3 regions of the Thalassotalea agariperforans genome follow, and region 2 is predicted to be linked to each of the others. Evidence: predicted binding sites of a transcription regulator. Region 2 holds the regulator's gene; each other region holds the start of a gene.

Region 1 (10,156 bases), on a different contig from region 2:
TTGGGCAAACGTAGGAAACTGATAACTGCCAGAGAATATTTTTACTGGCTTTTCAAGCGCTGGATATTTTGCCGCCCAAATATTACCCAGTATAAAATCAGCATAAATGTAGTGTGACTTTAACGCAGGGATTTTTTCTCCGGTATAAACAAAACCACCAGTAATAGAAATACCTTGATCTCGTGGATAGGAAATTTTAGGTAAGCTTAGTCCAGTTTGGTCACAGTTATCTTTAGGTTCAAAGCAATGATCAGCTTCCATAATATTCCAACCATAATTTTTACCTTTTTCAATAATAGACACTTCTTCATATAAGCTTTGCCCAACATCTCCAGCAATTAGTTGTCCGTCAGGTGCAAAAGAAAAACGCCACGGATTCCGTAAACCATAAGCCCAAATTTCAGGTAAGACATCGGTTTTATTGATAAATGGATTATCGGCCGGTACCAAATAAGGTTTTTCCTTGGTATTAATATCAATTCTTAACATTGCCCCCAGTAAGGTCGTTAAGTTTTGGCCATGGCCAAGTGGGTCGCCCGCTTTGCCGCCATCCCCCATACCAATATATAAATAACCGTCATGGCCAAACGCAATTTGGCCACCGTTATGATTAAAATACGGCTGCTCCACCTCGAGGATTACTTTTTCTTGGATAAATTGATAAGCCGCATTATTTTGTGTCACTGAAAATTCAGCAATACGTGTTCTCGGCTCACCATCTTTAGGATTGTAATTGATATAAATTTTATTCACTTGCGGATATTGTGGATGAAAGGCTAAACCTAACACGCCCATTTCTGAACGATCACGAACCGCAAGAGTTGTCACCGTATAAGTCTTTTTACTATTAAAATCGGCAAATAATACCTTACCGCCTTTTTCAGCAATAAAAACTTGTCCTTGCTGCTCAGGAATAAATTTAATGTCCGTAGCTAACTTTGTACCGCTAAAAACTTCTTTAAAGTTTACCTTTTGTGCGTAACTATTAGCCGTGCTTAGTATCAATAAGCTCAAAGTTAAAATAAGTCTGGTGATCATATTCATCATATCAATTACTCATTAAGTTGTTTTTCTTACAGCAGTATTACCCAATATGGATGATTAATACCATTCCGTATAAAGAAGTGCTCACTTAGAACGGTAAAGGGGCATTAGAACAAACAAAATTTGTGAAGATATAGTTTATTCTGCATCCAATAAATTTTGTGTAGTTATCATGCTGCCCGTACGATCCCAAAGGGCGAGTTTTAAAGGCTTATATGCAGCGTTATTGATTTTGACAAGGGAATAACCATTCTCTTCAATCAATGCCTTGCCTCTAAGCCTTTAAATTCTCGCTAAGCAACCACTTTCTTATACGGATTGGTATTTAAACAATCGTAACACAGTTAACAATAAACAAAACACAATTATAAAATAAAAAGGCGATATTTAATCGCCTTTGGTTTATAGCTTCGTTTTATAACTTTGCTTTATGACTTTAATTATGAATATTAAGCCTATTTTTGAAACGCTTCCTACTGACTTTTCAAACGCTCAAAACCTTGGCTTAAATCGTCAATAAGGTCGTCAACATCTTCTAAACCAACATGCAAACGTACTAATGGCCCTTTGTAGGCCCAAGTTGTGACAGTTCGTAAAGATTGCACGTCATTAATGGCTAAAATTAAACTTTCAAAACCGCCCCAAGAATAGCCCATTTTAAAATGATGCATACCATCTAACATCGCACGAGTATTCAAGGTTTGATTGTCTTTTAAGACAAACGAAAATAAGCCATTTGAACCAGTAAAGTCCCGTTGAAAAAATTCATGTCCAGGACATGAAGCTAAAGCCGGATGAAAAACCGTTTCTACTTCATCGCGCCCTGCTAACCATTTGGCAATTTTTAAGGCATTTTGTTCGTGCTGTTTCATTCGCACACTTAAAGTACGTATACCTCTTAACGCTAAATACAAATCATCAGGTGAGGTACATTGCCCCATGGTATAGCTCATTTCACGCAATTGAGGCCAATATTTTTCAGTTGCTGTAGCTGTGCCTAACATGACATCTGAGTGACCAACAATATATTTAGTGGCTGCTTGTACTGAAACATCAACACCATACTCAAAAGGTTGGAAATTGATCGCCGCGCCCCAGGTATTATCTAACATCACTAAGCAATTATGTTTATGAGCCACTTCTGCAATGGCCGGTACATCTTGTACTTCCATGGTTAATGAACCAGGTGATTCAAGAAAGATCAATGTTGTATTTTCTTTAATTAGCGCTTCAATGCCAGCACCAATTAATGGGTCGTAATAGGTTGTTTCAATATTTAATTTTTTTAAGATATTGTCACAAAAACTACGCGTTGGTTCATAAGCATTATCAACCATTAAAATATGATCACCTGCCTTGACAAAAGAAATAATGGCATTAGTGATGGCAGCGGTACCAGAAGGATATAACGCACAACCTGCACCGCCTTCTAAATCCACCATAGCATCACTAAAAGCAAATGATGTTGTCGTACCACGACGGCCGTAATAAAGCACTTTATTACCACGATTTGCTGTTGCATGTTTCATGTCTTTAACCGTATCAAAGACAACGGTTGAAGCTCTTTGTACTGGTGGGTTCACCACACCTTGAGTCCACTGGCTACTGCGACCTGCACTAACAATTTTGGTATCTTTTTTCATGTACCTACCTAGTTAAAACCTAATAATGAGAAGAATAAAATCATTTAATGTAATTAAACAGCTATCTAGCCATCTATATAATAACAACTGTAACCTGAATACGCGTGAACTTACAGCCTCTTTGGCAATAAAATCGTGGTTGTAGACAATAAAATTAAAACAGATTTAATTGGCTATCGGTAATTTCATCAAAGCTGGTATCAACAAAAGGTAATATCGCATCTGCCACCGCTTTAAGTTGTCGTTCAATATAAAACTGATAATCAAGTGGTGCACTTAGCCACTCTTTAGCTTGTGGGCCATTACTGGTGATCAAATATTCAATCCAAGCACGGTTTTGATAACGCAACGGCTTGCCATGTTGTTCATTCAATAAATCAGCAGCTCTAGCCGCTTTAACATGAGGTGGTACGTTTTTAACATAATCGTTTAATTTACGGCGAATACGTTTACGATAAATTAATAACTCATCAAATTCGCCGGCTTCGGTTTTTGCTACCATCTCAGCGACATAAGCTTTAACCGGTAAATCATTAAAAACACGGTGATATAACTCACGTTGAAACACTTTTGCCAATTCGGTCCAGTCAGTTCTTACGCTTTCTAGCCCTTTAAAAACAATATGCTGTTCGCCTTTGTTTTTTATTAAGCCAGCATAACGTTTTTTAGTGCCAACATCCGTACCACGTATTGTTGGCATTAAAAATTTACAAAAGTGTGTTTCAAATTCTATTTCGAGGTGGTTTTCTAATTGATAGTTATCTTTTAAATAGCTTTGCCATTGTTGATTAATGTAACTTTCTAGCTCTTTGCCAATCGCTTTACTTTTTTCGGCACTGTCTTGTTTGCCAATATCAACAAAAATGGAATCGGTATCGCCATAAATAACGGTAAAACCTTTATTTTCTTCTATCCATTGGCGAGTCGTTTTTAACAAATCATGGCTACGCTTGGTGATAGAGCCAGATAGTCGAGGATCGAAAAATCGGCATCCTGTTGAACCTAAAACACCATAAAATGAATTCATGATAATTTTTATCGCTTGCGACAGTGCCGCATTGTTATCAGCTTTTGCTTTGTCGCGCTCAGCCCATAATGATTGAATAATATCAGGCAGGAAATGCTCATCTCGTGAAAAATAAGCTTCGTCATAACCGGCAATAACACGCTCAGGCTGGCTATCTTTTTGTAATAAACCTTGGATCATCCCCATAGGATCAATTTTAAAGGTGCGAATAATACTCGGATACAGGCTTTTAAAATCGAGAACCAAAACATCGTTATACAAACCTGGGATCGAATCCATGACATAACCACCCGGTGAAACAAAACCTTGTGTGCCATCTCCCATATTCGGCGCAATATAACCAGCACGATGTAACTTAGGGGTATAAAGATTGGTAAAAGCGGCAACGGAACCTCCCACACGATCAATATCTAACCCGGTTAATTGCGCACGTAACTTAGCAAAATTTAATAAATCCGTTTTTTCAAAAATAAGTGACACTAGCCGGCAATCTTCCAAGTTATAAGCGGCAAGTGCGGTTTTATTATGTTGAAAATTATGATTAATTTCCGCTAAGCGATTATCAACATCACTGACTTTTTTACTTAAACCCAATAAAGTATTAGCGACATTTTCTAATGAAAAGCTTGGAAAGTTATACGTGGCTGTTTTTAGCAGATCAATGCCATCAAGGACAACTCGGCCACTTATTGAAATAAAACGTTGCTCACTCGCATGATTTTTTCGCCAATAGGGTGTTTTACCATCTCGACCAATCGCAAAAGGAATTTTATGGAGATCACAGCGCTTTTGTAATAAGTCAAAATCAAAATTAATAACATTCCAACCAATAATAATGTCGGGATCCACTTGTTTAAGCCAAGTAATAAAAGCAAGAAGCAAACTTTTTTCATCACACAACCAATCGATATAATCATGCGATTCATTTAACGCTTGTGCCTTTTGCTCTCCGATCATAAAAACTTTTTGAATATCATCCCCATAGGCACCAATCGAATAAAGCTGACCATCAAAAGCACATTCAATATCAATAGATAAGACCGACAATTGACAAGCTAAACTTAATGCCGCTTCACCGGGTTTAGCCTGCGCATGATTCACTTCAAGATAATGCTCACGTGTTACACTTGTCCCTTGAAAACAAACACTCGCCGTAATAAAGCGTTCCATTAAAAAACGATCATCCGGTCGAAAGTCATCCTCATAACATTTGATATTATATTGTTTTAATATTTCACGCGCGGCGTAAAAGTCGCGCATAAATTTAAAATAAAAACAGCTCACCGTTTGCTGATTAAACGTTTTCAGCGATAAGGGTTTTATTTCATCAATTTGAATATTTTCAACGCGGAGAAATTCTTCAGCTAACTGGCTTTGCTGCTGCTCAACAAAAAATAACGCGCGTTGATTTTGAATTTGTAATTTAACTGGGCCAGTTTCTGTTTTTAACCACAGCGTAATAACGATGCCATGTTTTTGATCATGACATTGACGGGATAATAAAAAACCGGAAGATACTGCTGTTGTCATAAACATTTACTTAAAAAACGGCCATAAAAATACAAGACTGACAAGGTTGAAAAACTAATACCATTCCGTATAAAGAAGTGCTCACATAATTCTCGCTAAGCGATCAGTTTCTTATACGGATTGGTATAAATTCTAGTAAACAATCAAACACCCTGTTAATATATACAGCAGTGTAATATAAAAGACTGAAAGATGGAATCTTTCACATCATAAGCGTCGCTTTTAGTCCCAGTTAAAAACAGAGCACAACTCGAGTGAAATATGCCATCTGAACCATTAAGCCAACCACCATCACCACATTCAACGGCCAAATTGTCTGAAAAAATCAAACAAAAAATTCGTGAATGTTATAAGTCTATTGGCCAAAGTTTGCCCAACTTTCATCCACGGCAACAACAAACCTTACTGATCGCTGAAATAGCTAAAACCTTAGCCGGTGAATACAGCAAAGATCGTAAAATTATCACCATTGAAGCGGGTACCGGCACAGGTAAATCCCTCGCTTATAGTTTAGGTGCCATACCACTAGCCCTTAGCAAACAAAAAAAAGTGTGTATTGCCACAGCTACCGTTGCTCTGCAAGAACAGCTTATCGACAAAGATTTACCGTTTTTAAAAGAACATGGCAAACTCGATTTCAGCTACACCTTAGCAAAAGGACGTCAACGTTATGTTTGTGCGCAAAAGCTAGCTAATGCTGTTGCCAATGATGACAGCCCACAAGCTGGTTTTACGTTTGCTGAAAAACCCCGCGCTGAAGATATTAGAATTTTACAAGAGATGCACCAAGCATTAATCAATAATACATGGGCAGGTGATCGAGATTCTTGGCCAGATACCATTGCTAATAATATTTGGCTGCAAATACAAAGTGACAAACACAGCTGTTTAAAACACCTAGCTGAACATACCCATTGCCCTTTTCATAAAGCACGAGAAACCATGGATATGGCTGATGTGTTGGTGGTTAACCATAGCTTGTTATTAGCCGATTTAGAATTAGGTGGAGGTCGAATTTTACCTGAACCTGCTGATACTTTTTACATTATTGATGAAGCTCATCACCTACCAAAAGTAACGCGTGACTTTTCTAGTGCAAGTTCTACCATCAAGGGAGCCCTTGATTGGCTTGGAAAGCTGCAAGAATGTGGCGATAAAATAGCAAAGTTAGTAAAAAGCCAAAGTGCGATATCACCGTCATTAAAATTAGCCGATGAAGCGCTGGAGCTAATCGCGGATTTACAAAAAATTAAAACCTTTATTGAGGCCAATCAACCCGTTTATTTCGCTAAAGAAAAACAATACCGCTTTGAAAATGGCATTTTACCCAAAACCATTAAACACCACAGCGAATCGTTAACTGAAGCAAGTAAACGTGCTTTGGCTCAAATTAATAAACTTTATAATACCTTAATGGAAGCGGTTAAAGAAAATGAAGTAAAACTCTATTTGGCTGAACCCTTGTTAGCTGAAGCCGGTTTTTTAATTCAGCGTTTAGAAAGTTTTCAAGCACTTTGGGGCATGTACGCAAAAACCGATCATGAGAAAGCGGCTCCCTTAGCAAGGTGGCTTGAACTAATTGAAGGTAAGCGACAAGACTTTTTGTTATCAGCCTCGCCTATCGAAGTGGGTTTTACCTTAGAAGATATGTTGTGGTCAAAATGTGAAGGTGCCGTGTTATGCTCTGCCACTGTTCGAGCCTTAAATAAGTTTGACCATTTTATTAAACAAGCCGGTTTATCAACAAATGATGGCAGTCAATATTTACACGTATTATCGCCATTTGATTATCAAAATAACGCGACCCTAATTATTCCTAATATGCAATATGAGCCAAGTCACGATAAGTTTACCGACGAATTAATTGCACGTTTACCCGCATTATTAACCGATAAAAAAGCCAGTTTAGTGCTGTTTTCATCTTATTGGCAAATGGAAAAAGTTGCAGATGCTTTACGTGCTAAACATAAGTTACCAATTCAAGTACAAGGTGAGCAGTCACGACAAAAAATTATCGACAGCCATAAAAAACGTATCGAAAAAAACCTTGAATCTATTATTTTTGGCACCCAAAGTTTTTCTGAAGGGCTTGATCTACCAGGTAAACAATTAACCAATTTAATTATTACTAAACTACCTTTTTCAGTACCCACCTCACCAGTAGAAGAAGCACAAGCAGAATACATCACCGCTAAAGGCGGTAACCCTTTTATGTCGCTATCGGTACCTGAAGCATCCAAAAAACTGATCCAAGCCAGTGGTCGCTTATTACGTAATGAAAAAGATGTTGGTACTATTACCTTGTTAGATCGACGGGTTATTAGCAAACGCTACGGTAAAGAATTACTTGATGCTTTACCGCCATTTAAACGCCACGTTGAATATTAATGTTCAATCAACAGAATTATCCAAAATGCTAAATACTAAAGCGATCTTCTATACTTCATTAGCGTTAATTGCTTTTGCCGGTAACTCAATTTTATGTCGATTAGCACTGGCTGACGGCAAGATAGATCCTGCAAGCTTTACCAATATCCGTTTAAGCTCAGGTATTATAGCCCTGTTATTATTATCTTATTTCAGTTCAAAAAGTTCACTGTCATACGGTAAACAAGCCGCTCAAAATTCAGCTAAGCAAGATGTATTTTCTTGGTCATCAATAAAATTGATGCCTTCATTAAGCGCTTGGTATTTGTTCATTTACGCGCTGGGCTTTTCTTATGCTTATGTCGCATTAGATACCGGAACCGGAGCGCTTATTTTATTTGGTGCTGTGCAATTAACCTTAATTTCATTCAGCTTTTTCAAAACTAAAAAAATCACTCGTAATGAGCTATTAGGCTTAACCCTTGCTTTTTCTGGCTTAATTTATTTAGTTTACCCAAGTTTAACCACACCTTCAGTTTATGCCTTTGTGTTAATGGCTGGTGCGGGAATTGCGTGGGGCTTGTATACAATATCAGGCCAGAGTTCACCTAAAACACAACCGCCATTACTATTAACCACCAATAGCTTTATGCAAACGCTGTTGATGATACTGTTATTGGCAATTTTAAATTACCAGCAACAATCCTTTACAACAACAGGTATCACATTAGCCATTATTTCAGGCGCGATTACTAGTGGCCTTGGTTATTATTTGTGGTTTATTGCCCTTAAATATATCTCGGCGATCCAAGCCGGTGTCTTACAGTTATTAGTTCCAATATTAGCTAGCATTGGTGGGGTTATTTTTACTAACGAAATAATTACTCTAGAGTTAACACTCGCAACCTGCCTTGTCTTATCAGGTGTTATCATCGTGATGTTTGCAAAAAACAATCGTTAGAATTCTAACAATAATGTGATGAAATATCGAAACGCTATCAAATATTAGGCATAAAAAAACCACCTTAATCGGTGGTTTCTATTAAGCTGCTAATACATTAACAATAATGTTTATTTAGCACGTCTTGCTGCAACGGCTTGATCAAGTTGCGCTAATAAAGTTTCAGTATCAGCCCAACCGATACATGCATCAGTAATACTTTGACCATAGTTAGCCGCTTTACCATCAACTAAATCTTGACGACCTTCGTTGATATGACTTTCCACCATAACACCAAAGATATTGTCATTACCGCCAGCAATTTGTTGGCAAACATCAGTACAAACTAACATTTGGTTTTCAAATTTCTTGCTTGAGTTAGCGTGACTAAAATCAACCATTAATTTTGTGGTTGCATGAGATTTTTCTAACTGAGCAATAACTGCATCAACACTTTCTTTATCAAAGTTCGGTAATTTACCACCACGTAAAATAATATGACAATCGCCATTACCTGTGGTTTCAACAATCGCTGAATGACCAAATTTATTCACCGATAAAAAGTGATGTGGAGAGCTAGCAGAGCCAATGGCATCAATCGCCACTTTAATAGTACCGTCGGTACCATTTTTAAAACCAACCGGACAAGATAAGCCTGAAGCTAATTCACGGTGTACTTGGCTTTCCGTTGTACGTGCTCCAATAGCACCCCAACACATAAGATCCGCAGTATACTGTGGCGTGATCATATCTAAAAACTCACCCGCAGTTGGTAACCCTAAATCATTTAAATCAAGTAATAATTTACGGCCAATGCGTAAGCCATCATTTAACTGATAGCTATCATCTAAATATGGGTCGTTAATTAATCCTTTCCAACCAACAGTTGTACGCGGCTTTTCAAAATAAACACGCATAACAACTTCTAAGGTATCTTTATACTTTTCACGTAACTTAACTAAACGCTCACCGTATTCAATAGCCGCGATAGGATCATGAATTGAACAAGGTCCAATGACCACTAATAAACGGTCGCTACCATTATGTAAAATATTATGAATGGCTTCTCTGCCTTCAAACACAGATTTAGATGCACGCTCAGTTGCAGGAAATCGCTCTAATAAAGCAATTGGCGGCAGTAATTCTTTAATATTGTTTATGCGTAGATCATCAGTTTGATAAGACATTTTTATACTCTGTTACTTCTATTATTTAGTGACACAAATTTTGTTCTTAGCAAGCTCGTAGCCACTAAGAAAATTGAGCGTTAATCTACCAAGCTTAAGGGATTATTACCAATATAAAATGTTATTTTTTAAATAAAATAACAGCCAAAGACCTTGTTAACGCTAACAAATGGAATTGTTACTCATTTTATCAGGAAAATACGTATTATTTAAATAAGTGACAAGCTTATTTTAATAGTTAAAATAGAAAGCTTATATTATTACATGTAAACACTAGAGGTTTTAATGAAGCAACTGATCTTTTTGCTGTTTTCTTTATTTTCAGCGATTGCTTTTGCTGAACCGCCCAAAAATATTATCATGTTCATTGCTGACGGTATGGGGCCTAATTTTGTGCCGGCCTACCGTTATTATAAAA
Region 2 (10,156 bases):
AACATTAAAGTCTGTTAATAATGATTTTAAAAAGGCAATATTATCTTTATCTATTTGGTAAGATGCGGTGACTTTATTGCGAAACTCGTCGGCATATTTATTGGCGGTGGTTAATAGATCTTCTTCCCCCATGGTCGCGGCATTACCTAGAGTTTCTTTAATTTTATCTAAATGAATTAAGCCGTATTCAGAGGTTCGTAAAAATTGGTATTCGACGACATAGGCACGATCTAATTGATTTACAATTTGCGACATTGCCAACAAGCTAGTAAACAGGTAAATGGCAAAGCCAACTGAGCCAACAATAGGAATCAATAAAATTTTAAATCGAATAGAAAGGGTTTTAAATGACGACATATAAAAGTAGGTTCCGTTAACTGAAAGTTAATATGATCATGTAGTTGATTATAGACACTTTTTAAAAAATGAAACGTTAATTTTTATATTTTAAAAAATATTAGGAATGACTTTGTTACGTATGTTTAACAGAGATATTCATAATTTTAACTTTTATGGTCTTTAATAAGGCGGTTAAAAATTATACCGTTGTATCGGTTACTTGTAGGTTATTGTTCGTTTTACCGTTAAAATTAACGTGTTTTTATTTATGTTTGGATGTTTTGTGAATTACCCTTTAAAAAATTCGGATTGTTTTACCCGATTTCAACAATCGATTGCAGACATTAAATTACCCGAGCGGTTTACTTTTCCTTTTTATTATCAACCTCACCAACTTGCATTGCTGGCGGCACAAGAGCTGCAGCAGCACATTAGCCAACAAGTGACTTGGCAGCACAATTTTTTTGATAAAAGTGACGATGCAGTGCCAGCAGGTAAAATGTTTGGTGTTTTAGTGGTTAAAAATCAACAAAACGAGATTGGTTATTTAAGTGCGTTTTCGGGCAAGTTAGCCGATCAGAATGTTTTGCCAAACTTTGTGCCGCCGGTTTTTGATTTGTTAGCTAAAGAAAGTTTTTTTATTAAAGAGCAACAAGTTATTAATGATATTAATAACAAGATTTCATCCTTAGAAAATTCACCTGAATTTCTTCGTTTGTTAGACAATGCTTCATTACTTTCAGAACAAAGCCAAGCAGTAATAGAAAAAGAGCGCCAGCACATCATTCAAAGCCGACAAATACGCAAGCAATGTCGAGAGCAAGCTAAAGTTAACTTATCGGTAAAAGACTATGAAGCACTTGAGCAACAATTAAGTAAAGAAAGTGTTTGGCAAAAAATTGTTTTGCGAGAGTTGCAAAGTCATTGGCAAACAAAGCTTAACGAAACTAGTGAAAAGTTAGCGTTATTGCAGACACAAATTCAGCAGTTAAAAACCCTACGGAAAAACAAATCTGCTGAGCTGCAAACCTTTATTTTTCAGCAATACCAATTTCTAAATATAAATGGTCAATACAAAAATTTAGCCGAGCTCTTTCAAGAAACGGAGAGTAAAATACCACCGGCGGGGGCGGGCGACTGCGCTGCCCCTAAACTATTACATTATGCCTTTAAGTATGGTTATCAACCTTTAGCCTTGGCGGAATTTTGGTGGGGAGCGGCACCGCAATCAGAACTGCGCCGCCATGGTAATTTTTATCCTGCTTGTCAAAATAAATGTCAGCCTATTTTAGCGCATATGCTGACTGGCATGTTAGTTGATGACAATCCATTATTGCTTAATCCTGCCGAAGGCAAACAGCTAGATATTTTGTATCAAGATGATGATATTTTAGTGGTTAATAAGCCGGCTGAGTTTTTATCTGTGCCAGGAAAAAATATTAGTGATAGTGTTTATTTACGTATTAAGCAGGCATTTCCGCAAGCTACTGGGCCATTGATTGTTCATCGTTTAGATATGTCAACGTCAGGTTTAATGGTTATTGCTTTAACAAAATCAGCCAATAAAACGCTGCAGCAGCAGTTTATCAAACGAACAGTAAAAAAACGTTATGTTGCTTTACTTGATGGGGTTATTGCGCAAGATGAAGGTGATATTGATTTACCGCTACGAGTGGATTTAACTGATCGCCCTCGTCAATTAGTGTGTTACCAGCATGGCAAATCAGCGCAAACGCATTACCAAGTGATTGCTCGCAACAAGCAGCAATCTCGGGTTTATTTTTATCCTAAAACGGGGCGAACTCATCAATTAAGAGTGCATGCTGCACATAGCCTTGGGCTAAATTCACCGATTGTTGGTGATGATCATTATGGTACTAAAGCCGAACGCTTACATTTGCATGCAGAATCATTAAGCTTTGTGCATCCTGTTACTGGGGAGCCGCTTTCTTTTGTTCAGAAGGCTGACTTTTAATATTCAGCCATGTTGGGCTGTGTTGGGTTAGGTTGTTTTTACCTGTATTTGAATATATTTGCTTATATCAACGGTATCTATTTGTGCATCAGATAGATATTTTTTGGCATACTTTAAATAAATACCTGAAGTGAGAAAGAGTTCGAAGATGTCTTGATCAACATGCTGATCTTTTACCATTTTTGATAAAATATCGATAGCGACACTTAGCGGTTTTGCTTTTTTGTAGGGGCGATCAGCCGCGGTAAGAGCTTCAAAAATATCAGCTAGTACAAGCACTCTTTCGGGTATTGAAAGATCATCTTTGGTGAGCTTTCTTGGGTAGCCAGTGCCAATTAAGGTTTCATGATGAGTAGAGGCATATCTTGGGACTTTAGCTAACTCTGGTGGAAAGGGCACATTTTCTAGCATTTTGATCGTGCTAATAATGTGTTCATTTATTTTAAACCTGTCTTCCGCAGTTAAAGTACCCCGCTTAATTTTAAGGTTGTATAGCTCACCTAAATTATATTTATATTCGGTCGGGGTAATTTTTATGCCGTGCTTTTCATCATAAGAAATGGCTTTATCATGCTGAATTAAATGTTCAGGTTTATCCGAAAGCAAATATTCCGTTGCCGGTAATCGTTCTTCAGCGAATGACACTCTGAGTTCTTCAACGGGTGAAAGCCCTATTTTGTCGTCAAAGTTTCGCTGCCAAGTAACCTTAGCAAGTTGCTCTAATCTTTGAATGTTTTTTTCATCCATGAATTCGCCACCAATATTTGAGGAAGCAATAAATGAATAGTCTTTGATTAAATCGGCTTGTTCTCGTTTAAGTTTACGTTTAAGAGCCAATTTTTGTTCAGGGTGTTGAGCAAGCTTTTGATAAAAATTTATTTCAGCATCACGCCACAATACTTCAAATCGCATTCTAATTTCGTGGATCCGGTTATAAATTGCTTCGAGTTTGGTTCCTTTATCTACGATATGTTCAGGTGTGGTGATTTTGCCGCAATCATGTAACCAAGCCGCTAAACTAAACTCTCTAAATTCATCTTCATTATTAAATTTAAATGATGCAAAAGGTTTAGAGTTATCTTCTGCCGCCGCTTTAGCTAACATGATGCCTAATTCGGGAACTCTTTCACAATGGCCGGCGGTATAGGGAGATTTATCATCAATAGCTTGAGCAATTAATTCGATAAATGATTCCATCAGGGCTTTTTGATTATTTTCATGGGCCTTAATTGATTTGCTCATATCAACCATTGACGTTGCGAGCATTTGAATTTCTCTGATACTGCTTTTTAGGGTTGTTACTTGGCCAAATTGTCTATTCTGAATTTTTTGGTTTTCTAATACCAAGCGCTTTATCGGAGAAACAATTGGTGTCGCAAACAGCCAAGAAATAGGCAAAATTAGCAGTAGACTAACCGTGGTGATAATAATGGATAATTTTATTTTTTCACGGCTTGAAGCAAGTACTGCTGATTTTGGTACTGTGATCGCAAGGTAGTCTGTTTGAGTGGGGTTTAAACTTAGCGGCATAAGATAAACGTATTTATCAGTGTCGTTTAGTTCAATTTCTAACAACGTTGAAAAGTTTTTTTGTTGTTTTATCAGCTGAGTTAACTCAGGGTTAGGTACGGTGCCAATAGTTTTAATCGCTTGTTCTTTGTTATTTGCTAACCATTTTTTATCAAGCGCTTGATGGAAACTCATGGGGACATTTTCAATGGCAAAATTTAATAAATCGATTAAATCTTGTTGTTCTTTATGTGCTAAAAAATGAATGGTATCAGGGAAAACTTTACCAGATAAATGACTTAAAGAATGGTATTGAATATTTTTGATAAAGTATTGGTTTTGTAAATATTTTAAAACAATGTCGTTGTCTAATCCGGCATCTACTTGACCTTGGCTTACTTGAGTTAATAGGGTTCGGGAATCAGCGACTTCAACTATTTTGATATCGGGGTAAGTTTTTTTTACCACCTCAATAATCGACCAGCCTTTAGGTATTGCCAGCGTTTTGTTCGCTAGGCTGGTTAAGTTATCAATTGTTGAATGGTTCGGCTGAGTAACAACGGAAAAAGGCGTTTGAAATACGGCTTTACTTAGCGGTCCTTTTTTATGATTGTTTGCGGTTGGGAAAACGGAATGCAACATGTCCAATTCATGCGATTCAAATTTTTCAACTAACTCGCTCCAAGTAAAACCATTCACAAAAGTGATAGGTAAATTGAGCATATCTGAAATGGCATAAAGTAAATCAACGCCATAGCCATGAGGCTCGCCACCAACACTAAAGTCTATTGGTGGCCAGTTGCTTTCATTAGAAATTTTAATATTGGGGTATTTAGCTAATGTTTCCAGTTGAGCTGGATTTAACGTTAACGGTGCCAGTTTGGGTAAGGCGGATGTTGTCTGTTGTTGATTTGACGCAATTAATTCACCGAGCGCATTAAAAATATACATCTCGGTTGATAATTGATTTGATTGATGCTGACTGGCTAAATAATCGGATAAATTTGATAAGGGAATATCAGCAGCTAAAACAGTGTTACTGTTTTTTAACTTGATTGAGTACGTTTGACCGGGAGCTTGTAAATGGCTAAATAAATAAGGTTGTGTTTTGTGTACTTGATTGATTTGAGCTTGTTTAAACCAAACCCTTTCTTTAGGGTTGTAATTGGTCTTTTCTGTGTGAGTTACTCGTAACTTAAAGTTATGGTCGTAATAATGTGTTTGTTTTATCTTATCTTGAATATCAATTACTAACCATCGATCACTAATTGCTGCTTGATATTGTTGACGAACGGTTTCACTGGTCTTTAAGTTGATAACTTCATAAAAGTGGCCATTATCATAACCGACATACAAGGCATAAAGCAGTGGATTGGTTTCAATGATTTGTGACAACAAGGAGCGTAGGGCTGTTTTATCTTCACTGCTTTTATCAATAATTTCTTGGCTTTTAGATAAAATACGAACGGTATTTTCTGCATTTTCATTGATGCTTTTTAAATAATTTGCGGTATTTTGAGTGGTTAAATTAAAAAGCTTAACTCTAGATTCAATTGCAAGATTTTCACTGAAATAGTATTGCAGGCCGATAGCAATTGAAGCGGTAATAATCGTTGAGAAAATAAACACGCTCACCACGGTTAAGCGTATGGAAAACTTAATTCTTCTCTTGATTTGTTTTAATAATACTAACAAGTTATTAACTATCCATGTTATCTACTTAAACATAAAACTAGCATTAACAAATTAATAAGTATAGGTTTTTTGTATTATTTTTAGGCATGAAAATCATCGATATATTAACACCATTCTCTTCAATCAATGCCTTTCTTCTAATCCTTTAAATTCTTGCTAAGCGATTACTTTCTTATACGGATTGGTATAATACCTAGCGCTTTTAATATTGCTTGATTATTTTTACGGTTAAATAGCCGCTTTATTTTAAGTGATAGTTTACTTGAGTTTATATACAGTCTGTATATACTGACAGTTATCACTGTATAAAGTAACAGGAATAATATGCGTCCATTAACCCCACGACAAGGTCAAATATTTGATCTGATCAAAGAAAAAATTGCCGAAACCGGTATGCCGCCAACTCGAGCTGAAATAGCTGATTTTTTTGGTTTTAAGTCAGCAAATGCGGCAGAAGAGCATTTAAAAGCGTTAGCCAAAAAAGGCTATATTGAAATGTTACCAGGTACTTCAAGAGGCATTCGTTTAGCCGAAGAATTTATTGAAGAAGAAGGATTACCTTTGATTGGCCGTGTTGCTGCGGGTGAACCTATTCTTGCCCAAGAACATGTGGAAGAGCATTACAAGGTAGATGGCAGTTTATTTCACCCTCATGCCGATTATTTGTTGCGAGTTCATGGCGAAAGTATGAAAGATATTGGCATACTCGATGGCGACTTATTAGCGGTTCATCAAACCACGGATGTTAAAAATGGCCAAGTAATTGTTGCCCGAGTGGAAGATGATGTCACCGTTAAGCGCTTTAAGCGTGATGGTAATATTGTTTATTTACATGCAGAAAACGAAGACTTTTCACCTATTAAAGTTGATCTTGCCAGCCAGCAATTTAATGTTGAAGGAATTGCGGTTGGGGTTATTCGAAACGCCGATTGGATGTAAACTTATATTTATTTTTTGAAAAGGATTAATCTTGATCCTTTTCTATCTCTGTCTTTCTCATCATTTTTTCATTAATTTTCATCTAACACCTATCGTAGCTCCTTTTAGAGTTAATACTCCATTGATTTTATTGGCTTTTTAAAGTAATTGCTCAAAAATTAAACATTGACCTATGTCAATATTTGAGTAATTCTAATTCTGAAAGTGAACAAAAAAATAACTAAATAATTATAAAAGACAACGGCTTTCAGCCTTTTTGTCACAATAAAATAACCGATAAACAACAGAATATGAGTCAGTGGGCTGTGTATTACTCTGTGTGCTTATTTTGTTTTCTTTTAAAGGACAGAGGAGATGTCGAGTGATGAGACGTAACCTAGGTTGGCTGTTTTTGGGAAGTATTGTTTCCAGTTCAGCTTGGGCTGATATGCAACTAAACCTAACAAAAGGTGTTACTGCAGTTAGTCGTGAAGTTTATGATTTGCATATGTTAGTCATGTGGATTTGTACTGCCATTGGCGCTGTGGTGTTCGGTGCTATGTTTTGGTCGATGATATTCCACCGTAAATCAAGAGGTGTAAAAGCAGCTACCTTTCATGAAAGCACTAAGGTTGAAATTCTTTGGACCGCAATCCCTGTTGTTATTCTTATTGCAATGGCTGTACCTGCAACAAGTACGCTAATTGATATGGAAAATAATGACAATTCAGATATTACTATCCAAGTTACTGGCTCCCAGTGGAAATGGCACTATAAATATTTTGACCAAGATATTGAATTTTATTCCGTATTATCAACACCAAAAGAACAATATCAAAACCAAAATGGCAGCTCTGCCCAAAAAGGTGAACATTATCTGCTAGAAGTGGATAAACACTTAGTGATCCCGGTGAATAAAAAAGTACGTTTTTTAATTACTTCTGACGATGTTATTCATTCTTGGTGGGTACCCGCGTTTGCGGTAAAACAAGATGCCAATCCAGGTTTTATTAACGAAGCTTGGACGATTGTTGATGAACCCGGTATTTATCGCGGCCAGTGTGCTGAGCTATGTGGTAAAGATCATGGTTTTATGCCTGTGGTTGTTGAGGTAAAAACCGAAGCAGACTACGCCATTTGGCTTGATGAACAAAAAGCGTTAATTGCGCAAGCGGCAGCTGCTGAAAAAGCCTCATTAAATGCCACTTTAGGCTTAGATGAGTTGATGACATTAGGTGAGCAAACTTACATGGCACATTGTGCTGCTTGTCACCAACCAACCGGTTTAGGTTTACCGCCAGCGTTTCCTGCTTTAAAAGGCAGCCCAATTGCCTTAGGTGAGGCTGCTGCTCATATTGATATTGTGGTAAATGGTCGTGCTGGTACTGGTATGCAAGGCTACGGTAAACAACTGACGTTAAAAGAACTTGCTGCTGTTGTGACTTACGAACGTAATGCGTGGGGTAACAATACTGGTGATGCCATTCAGGCTGCAGATGTTGGTGCTATCGTAGGTACCGCACCGGTCGGTGAAGTTGAAGCGGTTGTTGCAGAGGTTAAAGAGCAAGTTGCTGACACCATTGAAGAACTCAGCCCAACCGAAGACTTAAATAAAACCTATAGCTTAGATGAAATGATGGTTATGGGTGAAGAAGTATATGCCAGCTCGTGTGCTGCTTGTCATCAAGCGTCAGGCGAAGGTATGGCGCCGGTATTTCCTGCTTTAAAAGCCAGCCCAATTGCCCTTGGCGATGTTAATACCCACATTGATATGGTGTTAAATGGTAGTGCTAAAAATCCGGCAATGGCAGCTTTCAAAGGTATGTTAACCAATACACAAATGGCCGCAGTTGTTACTTACGAGCGCAATGCTTGGGGTAATAATACCGGTGATGTTGTTCAACCCGCGGACGTTGCTAATTTAAGCAACCAAGCAAGTGCGAAGTAAGGAGGCCTTATTATGACAACAGAAACACTTCATGATTCGCACGCTGATGGCGAGCATCACGATCATAAAATGACCGGTATTAAACGCTGGTTATACACCACTAACCATAAAGATATTGGCTCAATGTATCTTTGGTTTTCGTTCATCATGTTTTTAACCGGTGGTGCCATGGCCATGGTGATCCGAGCTGAATTATTTCAGCCAGGATTACAAATTATTGAGCCTGACTTTTTTAACCAAATGACCACAGTTCACGGCTTGATCATGGTATTTGGTGCCATAATGCCGGCCTTTACTGGTTTGGCTAACTGGATGTTACCCATGATGATTGGTGCGCCGGATATGGCATTACCGCGATTGAATAACTGGAGCTTTTGGATTTTACCTTTTGCCTTCAGTATTTTATTGATGTCATTTTTTATGGAAAGCGGTGCACCTAACTTTGGTTGGACTTTCTACGCACCGTTATCGACAACTTATAGTAATGGCAGCACAGCGTTTTTTGTTTTTGCTGTTCATATTATGGGCATATCATCGATTATGGGGGCAATTAATATAGTTGTTACCATTATGAATTTACGTGCACCAGGTATGACGTACATGAAAATGCCACTGTTTGTTTGGACATTTTTTATCACGGCTTATTTGTTAATTGCCGTAATGCCGGTGCTTGCCGGTACGGTTACTATGGTGTTAACCGATACCTACTTTGGTACTAGCTTTTTTGATGCTGCCGGAGGTGGTGATCCTGTAATGTTCCAGCATATATTCTGGTTTTTTGGTCACCCTGAAGTGTACATCATGATCTTACCTGCTTTTGGTATTGTTTCTACCACTATTCCAACGTTTTCACGTAAAAAGCTCTTTGGTTATAGTTCCATGGTTTATGCCACGGCATCCATTGCCTTCTTATCGTTTATTGTTTGGGCGCACCACATGTTTACTACCGGGATGCCGTTATTTGGCGAACTGTTTTTCATGTACTGCACCATGTTAATTGCGGTGCCTACTGGGGTAAAAGTGTTTAACTGGGCGGCAACGATGTGGCGCGGTGCTATCAGTTTTGAAACCCCGATGCTGTTTTCTATTGCCTTTGTCATTTTATTCACCATAGGTGGTTTTTCTGGCTTGATGTTAGCGATGACTCCAGTCGATTTTCAATATCATGATACTTATTTTGTGGTGGCTCACTTTCATTATGTACTGGTAACTGGCGCGTTATTTTCTATTTACGCTGGTGCCTATTATTGGTTGCCGAAATGGACAGGATATATGTACAACGACACCTTGAGTAAATGGCATTTTTGGTGCTCGTTAATTTCAGTTAACTTGTTGTTTTTCCCAATGCACTTTTTAGGTTTAGCAGGTATGCCACGCCGTATTCCTGATTACGCCTTACAGTTTGCTGATTTTAATAAATGGGTCAGTATTGGTGGTTTTGCTTTTGGTCTATCACAATTGATCTTCTTAGTGTTAGTGATCAAATGTATTCGTGGTGGTAAAAAAGCGCCGGCAAAACCTTGGGATGGTGCCGAAGGGTTGGAATGGACGGTGGCAAGTCCAGCGCCATATCATACATTTAGCACACCACCAAAAATTGATTGATTTTAAGCTGGCTAGTTTGTCCGCTATTTTTGTTGGCAATGCTCATGTAGAAATCTACATTCCGCGTTGCCGCCGCAATAGCAAACAAACTATCGGCGCTTAAATTTCAATCAATAGTTTGAACGCAATAAATGATTATAAAATAGGAAAACCATGTCAGAGCAAGA
Region 3 (10,156 bases), on a different contig from region 2:
AAAATTTATTATTGCTTGCTGCCGAGTAATTATCAAGCTTTTAAGTGATTAATACAGACGATTACCCCAGCTTAATTTATTACGCAATACTTTGAAATAACTGTGATCGGTTGGATGCACTAATTGAATGGTATTTGGGCTTTTTTTAATGATCACTTCGTCACCGGGCATGACCGATAATATAACATGGCCATCGCAGCTTACTTGCAGGTTTTCATGATTATTATTGGCGAGTACCAATTTTATTTCACTATCACCATCAACAACAATTGGTCGGCTTGTTAAAGTATGCGGAAACATTGGCACAAGTGAAAGGGCATTTAAATTGGGCGTTAATATTGGTCCGCCTGCTGACATTGAATAAGCCGTAGAACCCGTTGGTGTTGAAATGATCAAACCGTCTGAGCGTTGGCTAAACATAAAAGCGTTGTCTATATACACTTCAAATTCGATCATGTTAGCCACCGTACCAGCATGTAATACCGCTTCATTAACAGCAGAATTTGAACTGGTTAATTTACCATGACGGAACACTTGCGCTTCTATGATGAAACGTTGTTCGGTACGAGATTCACCTTTTAAAATTGCTGCTAAGGGTTCAATTAAATCATCGGGCGATAAATCCGTTAAAAAGCCGAGATTGCCGCGGTTAACACCAATTACATCAACATCGTAACGCGCTAACACTCTAGCTGCACCTAACATGTAGCCATCACCACCAACAACTATCGCTAAATTGGCCTGTTCACCAATTTCAGTGATCTTATTAACTGCTGCGTCAGGAATATCGACCGAAGCAGCAACGGAATTTTCGATCAGCACATGATAGCCTTCATTTGTTAAATACTCGTGAAGTGTTTCTATGGTTGCTGTGGCGCCATTGTGATCGGGCTTACCAATTAAGCCAATGGTTGAATAAAGCTTTGTCATTTACGGTACTATTTGTTCTCGTTAAGATTTTTGAAAGTTTCGCTGGTATCTGCACTATTGTAAAGCATACTTTTTATAAATGTTTTACAATTGTGACTTGAAACGAAAAATCTAAGCCCCATAATTAGCAACAATACGTTTCCTTTGGAGTTTTTTCATGACAACTGAGTCAACACAGAATAAAGATGAACAGGGCTTAACGCCTGAAGAAATTGCCGCTCAAGAGATTATTGATGGTGCAGAAGAGCAAGTTGAAACTCAATTTGATTTTGCTGCTGATACCATTAGCCCTGAGCAAGAAAAAATTAATGAATTAGAATTATCATTAGCTGCCGCACAAGCGACGGTTGCTGATCAAAAAGATTCAGTTATTCGCGCAAAAGCTGAAGTTGACAATGTTCGTCGACGTGCAGCACAAGACGTTGAAAAAGCGCGTAAATTTGCTTTAGAAAAGTTTGCTGGTGAATTATTACCTGTAGTTGATAATTTAGAACGCGCCATTGATGCTTTTACCGCAGAAGAGAAAGAAGCGGGTAAACATGAAGGTGTTGAGTTAACTTTACAAAGCTTTTTAGCGTCATTAAAGAAATTTGATATTGAAGCCATTGATCCACAAGATCAACCATTTAATCCTGAATTACATCAAGCAATGTCAATGCAGGAAGTTGAAGGTGTTGAGCCTAATACCGTGATTGCCGTAATGCAAAAAGGTTATGCATTAAATGGTCGTTTAATTCGTCCAGCGATGGTGATGGTTTCTAAAGCTGCACCAAGTGTAGATACTTCAGCTTAAGCATTTAACGCTTTATTGCGTTTACTGTTAATGAAAGCCAAGCAATTATTGCTTGGCTTTTTTTATGACAAAAGAGTTAACCTAAGAATATAAATGTGTTTTAATGAACTGGTTATTTATACAGTTTAGAGAGCCAAATGAATATAAGCACATGGATATCGTCGTTAACACCTGATTTATCGCCCGAGCAATTTCTCTTTCTTATTTTTTCATCTTTGGTGTTTTTTTTCTGTGCAGCTATTGGCGCTTTTTTCGTGCAACAAAAAAAAGTTAAGCAGTTAATGGAACAGGTTATTTTATTGCAAAATCAAAGTGTAGAACAACGTGATGTAAGCCAAGAGCTGCGTTTTGTTTTAAATAGCGCGATGCAAGAAAATCAATCCATTAAACCTTATATTGAACAACAGTTAGCCGATGTAAAAATGAAACTGTTAAGGCAAGCGGTTGATTATCAAGAAAAACAACATTACAGCCAACAAACACAGCAGCAACAATTATTAAAAACCTTACACGAACACCAGCAGCAATTTAATCAAAATCAACATAAAGCGGTTGATCAGCTGATAGAACATTTGTCATTAGCGACAAAATCTAACCGTGAAGAGCTCGCTAAATCATTAGAGGCCACCACTAAACAACTATCGCAAGGCATGGAAAGCTTAACTGAATCAACAGATAAACGCTTAAAAGAAATTAGTCTTGAAGTTGAAAAGCGTTTAGCCGAAGGCTTTGATAAAACCACTAAAACCTTTAACGATATTTTAAAGCGCTTAGCGCTTATTGATGACGCGCAAAAGAAAATAACAGAGCTTTCTAGCAATGTAGTAAGTTTACAAGAAGTACTGGCGGATAAACGCTCTAGAGGCGCTTTTGGTGAAGTACAACTAAATTCATTAATTAGAAACGTTTTACCAGAAGCACATTTTTCATTACAACATACCTTATCTAACGGCAAAATTGCCGACTGTGTGATTTTTTTACCTGCGCCTACCGGTAATGTTGTCATCGATGCTAAGTTTCCTTTAGAAAGTTATCGGTTAATGGCTAACAATGAAGCAGAGCAGAGTGTGCGTAACGCCGCTGAACGTCAATTTAAGCAAGATATTAAAAAGCATATCAATGATATAAGTAATAAATACCTCATTGAACGTGAAACCTCTGATGGCGCAATTATGTTTATTCCTGCTGAAGCGGTATTTGCTGAAATTCATGCTCATCATGCGGATCTGGTTGAGTATGCTAATAAACAGCGAGTTTGGCTTTGTTCGCCAACCACATTAATGGCGATATTAACCACGGCTCGCTCGGTGTTAAAAGATGAAGCAACACGTCAGCAAGTACATTTAATCCAAGAGCACTTATCGCATCTAGCAAATGACTTTAGTCGTTTTAGAACTCGTTTTGATAACTTAGCAAGGCATATAGACCAAGCAGCAACTGATGTAAGACAAATTCATACGTCAGCTGACAAGATCAGTTCACGTTTTGAGAAAATAGAAAAAGTTGATTTAGCCGATGAACCAAAAACGGAAGAATTCTTAGAAAAGGTTTAGAGCGTGTTGAACTTTTCTGTATGTTTTTGCAACAGTCTGTATGGGGTTTATACAAGGTAGAGCGATTGAGGTGTAGTTGTTCTACATAAATGAGCGATAACGTAGTAGAAAGGCCATACAGATGTTGCCCTTCGGGTTCGTTCTGAGCGCTTCCAGCACTGTGTTTCTTATTTTTTATATATTCCTGAAAGGATGCAGGTTAGTAGAGCAACGCAGGAGCAGTTGTCGAGAATAATTATATTACCTTGCTCGCGTCTTGTTCTGAAAGCGCTCTGTTAGAACAAAAATTATACCAGAAAGATCAACACGCTCTAGTGATAAACGCCATACTTAGCGTTGATCGCTTGACGCTCGGCTGCAATACTATCAAAAGCTTGTTGGTATTGGCTAATTATGCTGTCTGGTGTGCTTTTATGAAAAGCATAATAATTACCGACTTTGTTGACTGAATAAATAATTTTAAAGTTTTCGAACGATAAGTCATGCTCATCAATTAAGCTTTGAATGGACGAACGCGAAATAATCATTAAGTCAAGTCGGCCATTTTCTAACATTAAAATCGCTTGGCTTAATTGGGTTATTCTAGCGATGTTTTTTTCAGGAAAATTTTGCTCTAATAAGGTAACTTCCGAAATATCATTTTTAATTGCGGCAACAGTGTATTTAAACGCTTGCTGAATGTTGTTGATACTTTCTTTAAAATCATCTCTCGCTAATAAAACATGCTCTGCATGATAAAGCGGCCCAACCCATTTAAACAGTGCTTCTCTTTCTGGTGTTCGTGCCATGGTAAATAACATGCTATTGGGGTTATTTATTGTATTTCGGTAACCTCGGGCCCACGGAACAAGGTGAATTTTTTGTTCGGCAATCTGCATTTTTTGCCACATGAGTTTTAATGTTTCAACCGATAAACCAACCAGCTGATTATTCTCAAGATAATTTGACGGAGGGTAAACCTCGGTATAGTACGTGATGTTTTCTGCCGTTATCTCATGAGCATTTGTTACACAAGCAAAACAGAGCACTAACATGCGAATAAGTTTAAGCAAAACGGGTGTTTTGGCAATTAGCATCACTGTACTTTCCTTACATTAACGCAAGCGCGTTTAGCTGCTCTATTAATTATTGATTTATTTGTAAGTATAGATAATGAATTGAAATTATTTGTATATATCTAGGCGAATAATTGCACGCGATTTCTACCTAGCTCTTTAGCACGATATAGGGCTTTGTCGGCATTAATAAGAATAGATTTTAGGTCTTTAGCACTGTCTGATAGGGCAGCAATACCAAAACTAGCCGTACAATTGAATTTTTTATGCTCGTTTTCAACGTCAATTTGGCATTTTTCAACTTCAATTCTAATGCGCTCAGTAATATTGTTTGCTTCTTTTATTGTCGTTTCAGGCATACCAATGACAAATTCTTCTCCACCAATACGAGCAAATAAATCATGTTGTCGGATCGATGCTTTGATTGTATCAGTTATTCGAACCAAACATTCATCGCCAGCATGATGACCATATTTATCATTGATTTGTTTAAAGTAATCTAAATCGAGTAATACTAAGGTAAATGGGCGATTTAAACTATTTGCTAGCGAGAGTTGGTTATTACCTTGTTCGAAAAAATGATGACGGTTAGCTATTTTAGTTAAGGCATCCGTTTTAGCTTGTTGATAGAGCTTTAACTCGTTTCGTTCAATTTGATTAACAAATAACACAAGTACAAAAATAACTTCCACCATGTTGATAAAAACCACCGATTGATAAATTAAATGATTCATTTCGGGAGATAGTTCGATCAACGGATTGGTATTAACGGTATTTTCACAATAAAAAAACAATAAGGTGGCGATAATACTTAAGGTGATTTTTTCATACTTTTCTTTTAATTCAAAAAGTAAGAATACGCCGGTTGGCACTAAGAAAAAATACAAATGAAAGCCGGTTTCTTTGGTGACATAGATGTTAGTACAAACCACTAAATGCACCATCAATAAAATAAAAAACCACGTTTTAGCTAAGCGATGCAATTCAAGGTAGTTAACAAATAAAACGCTTAGGTAAGCAAAGGTAAAAAGGGCATTAATGCCCGCAACCATGGGTTGATTAAGAATAAATAAATAATTAAGCGTATAAAGTGCAGAAGCAACAAACGAAAACAAACTAATAATATTAGTTAGTTTTGTTTTATAAGCATTATTAGGCATTTGGTGTTTAGTGCCTAAATTTAATCCTAAATTTAAGATAGACTTCAGCGACATGATTGCTCTATTTAAAAGTGGTCTTTACAAAACGATTATGCTCCAATAATACCCCAGTTATTGTGCAAATAGCCAATTAGAAAATTAATTTTTTGCGTTTTTAATTATAAACCTAATGGAATAAGCCCTTTGAATCATTTTTTTACTGGCACTAAAACCAACTTAAGTAGTTGTTTGCTATTTACTTTTGTTTTTTTTAGCGCTTATTATAGCCAAGCATTTTGGCTGCCGTTACAAGCATTTTTTACCCACTCATTTTATTTACTTACTGCTATTTTAGTGGTTTTTGCGGCGCAGTTTAGTCAAAGCCGATTTTCTATTTTAGCGTTATTATTGTTAGTACTGTTGTTATCTAATCAGCTGTCATCTCCTTTATTGAGTGCTTGGCAAGCTAATGGTGAGTGGCAAATATTAGCAAGCGTTACCATGTTTGCTTATTTGGCTTGGTGTAAAGACCGTGGTTTATGTTCAATTCACTTTTTCTTTCGGTTAATTAGTTTAGCTGCTTGTGTTTTGCTTGCATTTGCTTATTTAATGCTGATTAACACGTTAATAAACCAATATGAGCAAGTTAGTTGGCTAATTCAATATCAACAATGGTTGAATATTTATGCGCCTATGAGCATTGCTTTCGTTGCTATGTTAATTCCTTGCTTACAGAAAAAGCATTTATTTCAACCTGCACTGTTAGTCACCGCAGTACTGACAGTGTTGTTTTATTTTGACGCTTTATGGTTATCATGGTCAGCGACGTTAGTGTTGTTGCTACTTTATTTTTTACTCAGTGTCATTATCAGTTCTTATTTTTTAGCTTATCGCGATGAATTAACCGGATTACCTTCGCGCCGAGCTTTGTATCAAACATCTTTATCATTAGGCCGAAAATATAGTGTGGCTATGATGGATATCGATCATTTTAAAAAATTTAATGACACTTATGGCCATGATATTGGCGATCAAGTATTAAAGTTGGTTGCCTCTCAATTAGCAAAAGTAAAAAGTGGTGGCCGAGTGTTTCGCTACGGTGGTGAAGAATTTACTGTTATTTTTCCTCGTAAGCAGGCAGAGCAAACCCTACAAGAATTAGAAACATTAAGGCAAGCTATTGCCGATTATCAAATGGTGATCCGGCAGCCGGTTCGGGTTGGTAAAGATGGTCGAAAAATGAAAAAGTCGGCTAATACTAAAAGTGTTTCAGTGACTATTTCAATTGGTGTTGCCACCCGTTTACCGAAACAAAACTTTGAGCAAGTGATGAAAGCGGCAGATAAAAAACTTTATCAAGCTAAGAAAAATGGCCGCAATAATGTCACCAGTTAAGTGTTGTTACTATTATTTGCTATAGGCCGAGATTAGAGCGGCTTAACTAAAGGCAAGGTTAATAAAAACAATGGTTAATAAAACAGGGCAAACACTGCCTAAATAATAACCTAAATAGGTTAAATGTTTTGATTGGCCTTTTAATTTATTGCCTTTTTTCCATAACCAGCCAACAACAATAAAATAAAATAAGCAGCTTAATGGTTGAATAATTGTCGTTAGTATTTGAATAACCAAGCCAAATAACACATCAAAAAAAGCTACTAAGGTCATGCTTGCGGTTAAAACCAAAGCAGAAACACACCAAGTGGCTTTGTTACGTGACAAGCCTTTATCTTCAACAAGGTAAGCGACTGGTACTTCGGTTGACGAAATAGTTGAGGTTAATGCCGCAATAGATAATAAACTAAAAAAGATAACCGCCAGCCAAGCGCCAACTTCTCCCATAGAGTTAAATAGTGTTGGTAATACCTGAAAAATTAATTGGCCTTCACCAATTAATTTACCTTCTACAAAAACGTCTTGCCCAGCATGTTGAGCAACATACAATGCTGGAATAATTAATAAACCGGCTAAAATAGCAATCAAGGTATCAAGTGTCGCAATCGACAAAACTAACTTGCCAATGTTTTTACCTTTGGGCATGTAAGAGCCATAAATCATCATGCCACCGACGCCTAAAGAAAGAGAAAAAAAGGCTTGCCCCATAGCTGAAATAATTAATTTAGGCTCAAGTACTTGGTTAAAATCAGGGATCAAATAATGCTGTAAACCGGCGATAGCTCCAGGTTGCTGCAAGATGTATGTTATTAATGAAATTAATAACATAAGTAATAATGGCATTAAGCGAGTTGACCATTTTTCAATCCCTTTGTTTACACCTTGGTGAATAATAAGTGCGCCTAATAAAATAAAAATAGGGGTAAAAATAAGGTTTCTCAGCAAGCTATCTTGACTAAACCAAGTCGCTAAAATTTCAAATCCTAAGATCTTCGCTAAGGGAGACAATGCGTTGGCCAACATCCAGCCTGCAACAATGGTATAAAAGCTGAGCATGGTTAACGCGCCAATTAAACCAAATTTTCCTGCTGCTCTACCAAGTTTTCTACTGGTTTCTTGGCAGGCATCTCCTAAAGCGGAAACGGGATTTTTTTGATTTTGATTACCGAGATAAATTTCGGCATATAGCGCGGGTAAAGCTAATAAAACCGTAACAATTAAATAAACAAATACAAAAGCGCCACCACCATTATTCGCGGCATTGGTTGGAAAGCCCCAAATATTGCCTAAGCCGATGGCTGAGCCGGCAGCTGCCAGAACAAAACCAATACGGGTATTAAAGGTTGCTCTACTGTTGTTCATTGATTATTGGTTACCTAAGTATTTTATAGAGGGAAAGAAAAATTCGTATTTTTAATATGTTAAATGTACTTTAAAACAGCTTAAAAAGCCGCGTTTAATTTTTATTTCATCACTTTAGAATGTATTATCCACCCCAATATATAAGTCTAGTTTTTAGTGTAGTGAAATTCGCCAAACCCGTTCAGGTTATCCAACCATTAAAATGAGCAGATCAGGTGTTTTATATGCTAGCAATAATTCCTAATTAATAGTCCTTTAAGAGAATAGTTAATCATGATGCAATTTCACATTGTACCGGTAACGCGCTTTCAACAAAATTGCACCATTTTTTGGTGTGATGAAACCATGGAAGCCGCCATAGTGGATCCTGGTGGCGATATTGAATTAATTAAACATGCCATTGAAGAATTAGGGGTCAAACTGGTTAAAGTGTTAATCACCCATGCCCATATTGATCACGCTGGTGCAACTAAAGCAATAGCTGGAGAGTTTAAGGTGCCAATTGAAGGCCCACATCAAGAAGATCAATTTTGGATTGAACTGATGGCTGAGCAAAAAGATATGTTTGGCTTTGACTTTGGTGAAAAATTTATCTCAGACCGCTGGTTAACACAAGGTGACAAAGTACAGTTTGGCAATATTGAGCTTGAAGTGCTGTTTTGCCCAGGTCACACCCCTGGTCATATCATCTTTTTTGAGCCGAATAGTAAGCTTGCTCAAGTAGGTGATGTGTTATTTAAAGGAGGTATTGGTAGAACAGATTTCCCTCGTGGTGACTATGCCACGTTGATTGATTCAATTAAAAATAATTTATTTTTATTAGGAGATGATGTCCGTTTTATTCCCGGACATGGCCCAATGAGTACCTTGGGTGAAGAAAAACGTAATAACCCCCATGTTAGTGAAAGCTGCTAAAGCTAGTTAAGGTAGAGAAAAGTCTCATGAGTTCGTTTGTAGAAAATGCACAACAATACTTAAAAAAAATTGATACCAGCAATTTTTTTCAATGGCTGGTGATCGCCGTTATTATTATTTCGGCATTATTAGTAGGGGCAAAAACCCATAACTTACCGCCAACAGCAATTACCATTCTTGGTTATTTAGACCTAGGCGTAACGATATTTTTTGTTTTTGAATTAACTATTCGGTTTTTAGCTTTTAAAGACAAAAAGAAGTTCTTCAAAAATGGCTGGAATATTTTTGATACCGTGATTGTTATCGGTAGCTTAGTACCTGATGGTGGTTCTGGCGTATTGTTAGCCAGACTATTACGTGTTTTTCGTGTTTTGCGTTTGGTGTCTATGGTGCCGGAGTTACGCTTATTAATTAATGCCTTGTTAACTGCTATTCCACGCATGGGCTATATTGCCTTATTAATGTTTGTGATTTTTTACATTTATGCGGCAGTTGGCAGCATTTTATTCGGGCAAATTAATAAAGAGCTTTGGGGTGATGTTTCGATCTCAATGTTAACCTTGTTTAGGGTATCAACGTTTGAAGATTGGACTGATGTAATGTATGAAACCATGGCGGTTTATCCGATCAGTTGGATATATTATTTAACCTTTATTTTCTTAACCGCCTTTATCTTTTTAAACATGATGGTGGGTACTATTTTAGAAGTGATGAGCGACGAACACGAAAATTATCGCGCTCAATTACACGGTGAAACGAAAGAGGGCGGAGAGCCTGCCAGCCGAGCACAAATTGAAAAACTAGAAACTGAACTGGCAGAAATAAAAGCGTTATTATTGAGTAATCAAACCCCCAACACAAATAGAGTGTTAGAAAAAGAATAATCCCCCAAAGCACCGCTGGCTAAAAAGCGTTAGCCAGCGGTGTTATTCTTGATATTGGAAAACATCATTTAATGAAAGTTCAAACACATCGGCTATTTTAAAAGCTACTTCTAACGATGGTGAATATTTA

Evidence for each region. Region 2 encodes LexA, which represses DNA repair genes until DNA is damaged. Its sites were predicted from a motif close to TACTGTATNNNNATACAGTA; they were not measured.
Region 1: a site for LexA is predicted at 5,395-5,414, ahead of dinG (ATP-dependent DNA helicase DinG). Genes of this name have one in related genera too.
Region 3: a site for LexA is predicted at 1,830-1,849, ahead of ACSLUO_RS04750 (DNA recombination protein RmuC). Genes of this name have one in related genera too.

What each region holds. Positions count from the first base shown of each region.
Region 1 covers NZ_JBQMWH010000002.1:74,426-84,581, forward strand. The annotation lists gene ACSLUO_RS03540 (PQQ-dependent sugar dehydrogenase) at 1-1,047, opposite strand, end outside; gene ACSLUO_RS03545 (cystathionine beta-lyase) at 1,518-2,687, opposite strand; gene ACSLUO_RS03550 (DNA polymerase II) at 2,842-5,244, opposite strand; gene dinG (ATP-dependent DNA helicase DinG) at 5,506-7,632, shown strand; gene ACSLUO_RS03560 (DMT family transporter) at 7,595-8,572, shown strand; gene aroG (3-deoxy-7-phosphoheptulonate synthase AroG) at 8,683-9,738, opposite strand; gene ACSLUO_RS03570 (alkaline phosphatase) at 10,024-10,156, shown strand, end outside.
Region 2 covers NZ_JBQMWH010000004.1:63,178-73,333, reverse strand. The annotation lists gene ACSLUO_RS07585 (methyl-accepting chemotaxis protein) at 1-357, opposite strand, end outside; gene ACSLUO_RS07580 (RluA family pseudouridine synthase) at 608-2,314, shown strand; gene ACSLUO_RS07575 (HD domain-containing phosphohydrolase) at 2,342-5,452, opposite strand; gene lexA (transcriptional repressor LexA) at 5,843-6,457, shown strand; gene coxB (cytochrome c oxidase subunit II) at 6,822-8,384, shown strand; gene ctaD (cytochrome c oxidase subunit I) at 8,454-9,989, shown strand; gene ACSLUO_RS07555 (cytochrome c oxidase assembly protein) at 10,143-10,156, shown strand, end outside.
Region 3 covers NZ_JBQMWH010000002.1:347,887-358,042, reverse strand. The annotation lists gene nadK (NAD(+) kinase) at 49-930, opposite strand; gene grpE (nucleotide exchange factor GrpE) at 1,088-1,723, shown strand; gene ACSLUO_RS04750 (DNA recombination protein RmuC) at 1,861-3,276, shown strand; gene ACSLUO_RS04745 (substrate-binding periplasmic protein) at 3,588-4,352, opposite strand; gene ACSLUO_RS04740 (GGDEF domain-containing protein) at 4,454-5,545, opposite strand; gene ACSLUO_RS04735 (GGDEF domain-containing protein) at 5,675-6,865, shown strand; gene ACSLUO_RS04730 (sodium-dependent transporter) at 6,908-8,227, opposite strand; gene ACSLUO_RS04725 (MBL fold metallo-hydrolase) at 8,501-9,142, shown strand; gene ACSLUO_RS04720 (ion transporter) at 9,169-10,026, shown strand; gene ACSLUO_RS04715 (helix-turn-helix transcriptional regulator) at 10,069-10,156, opposite strand, start outside.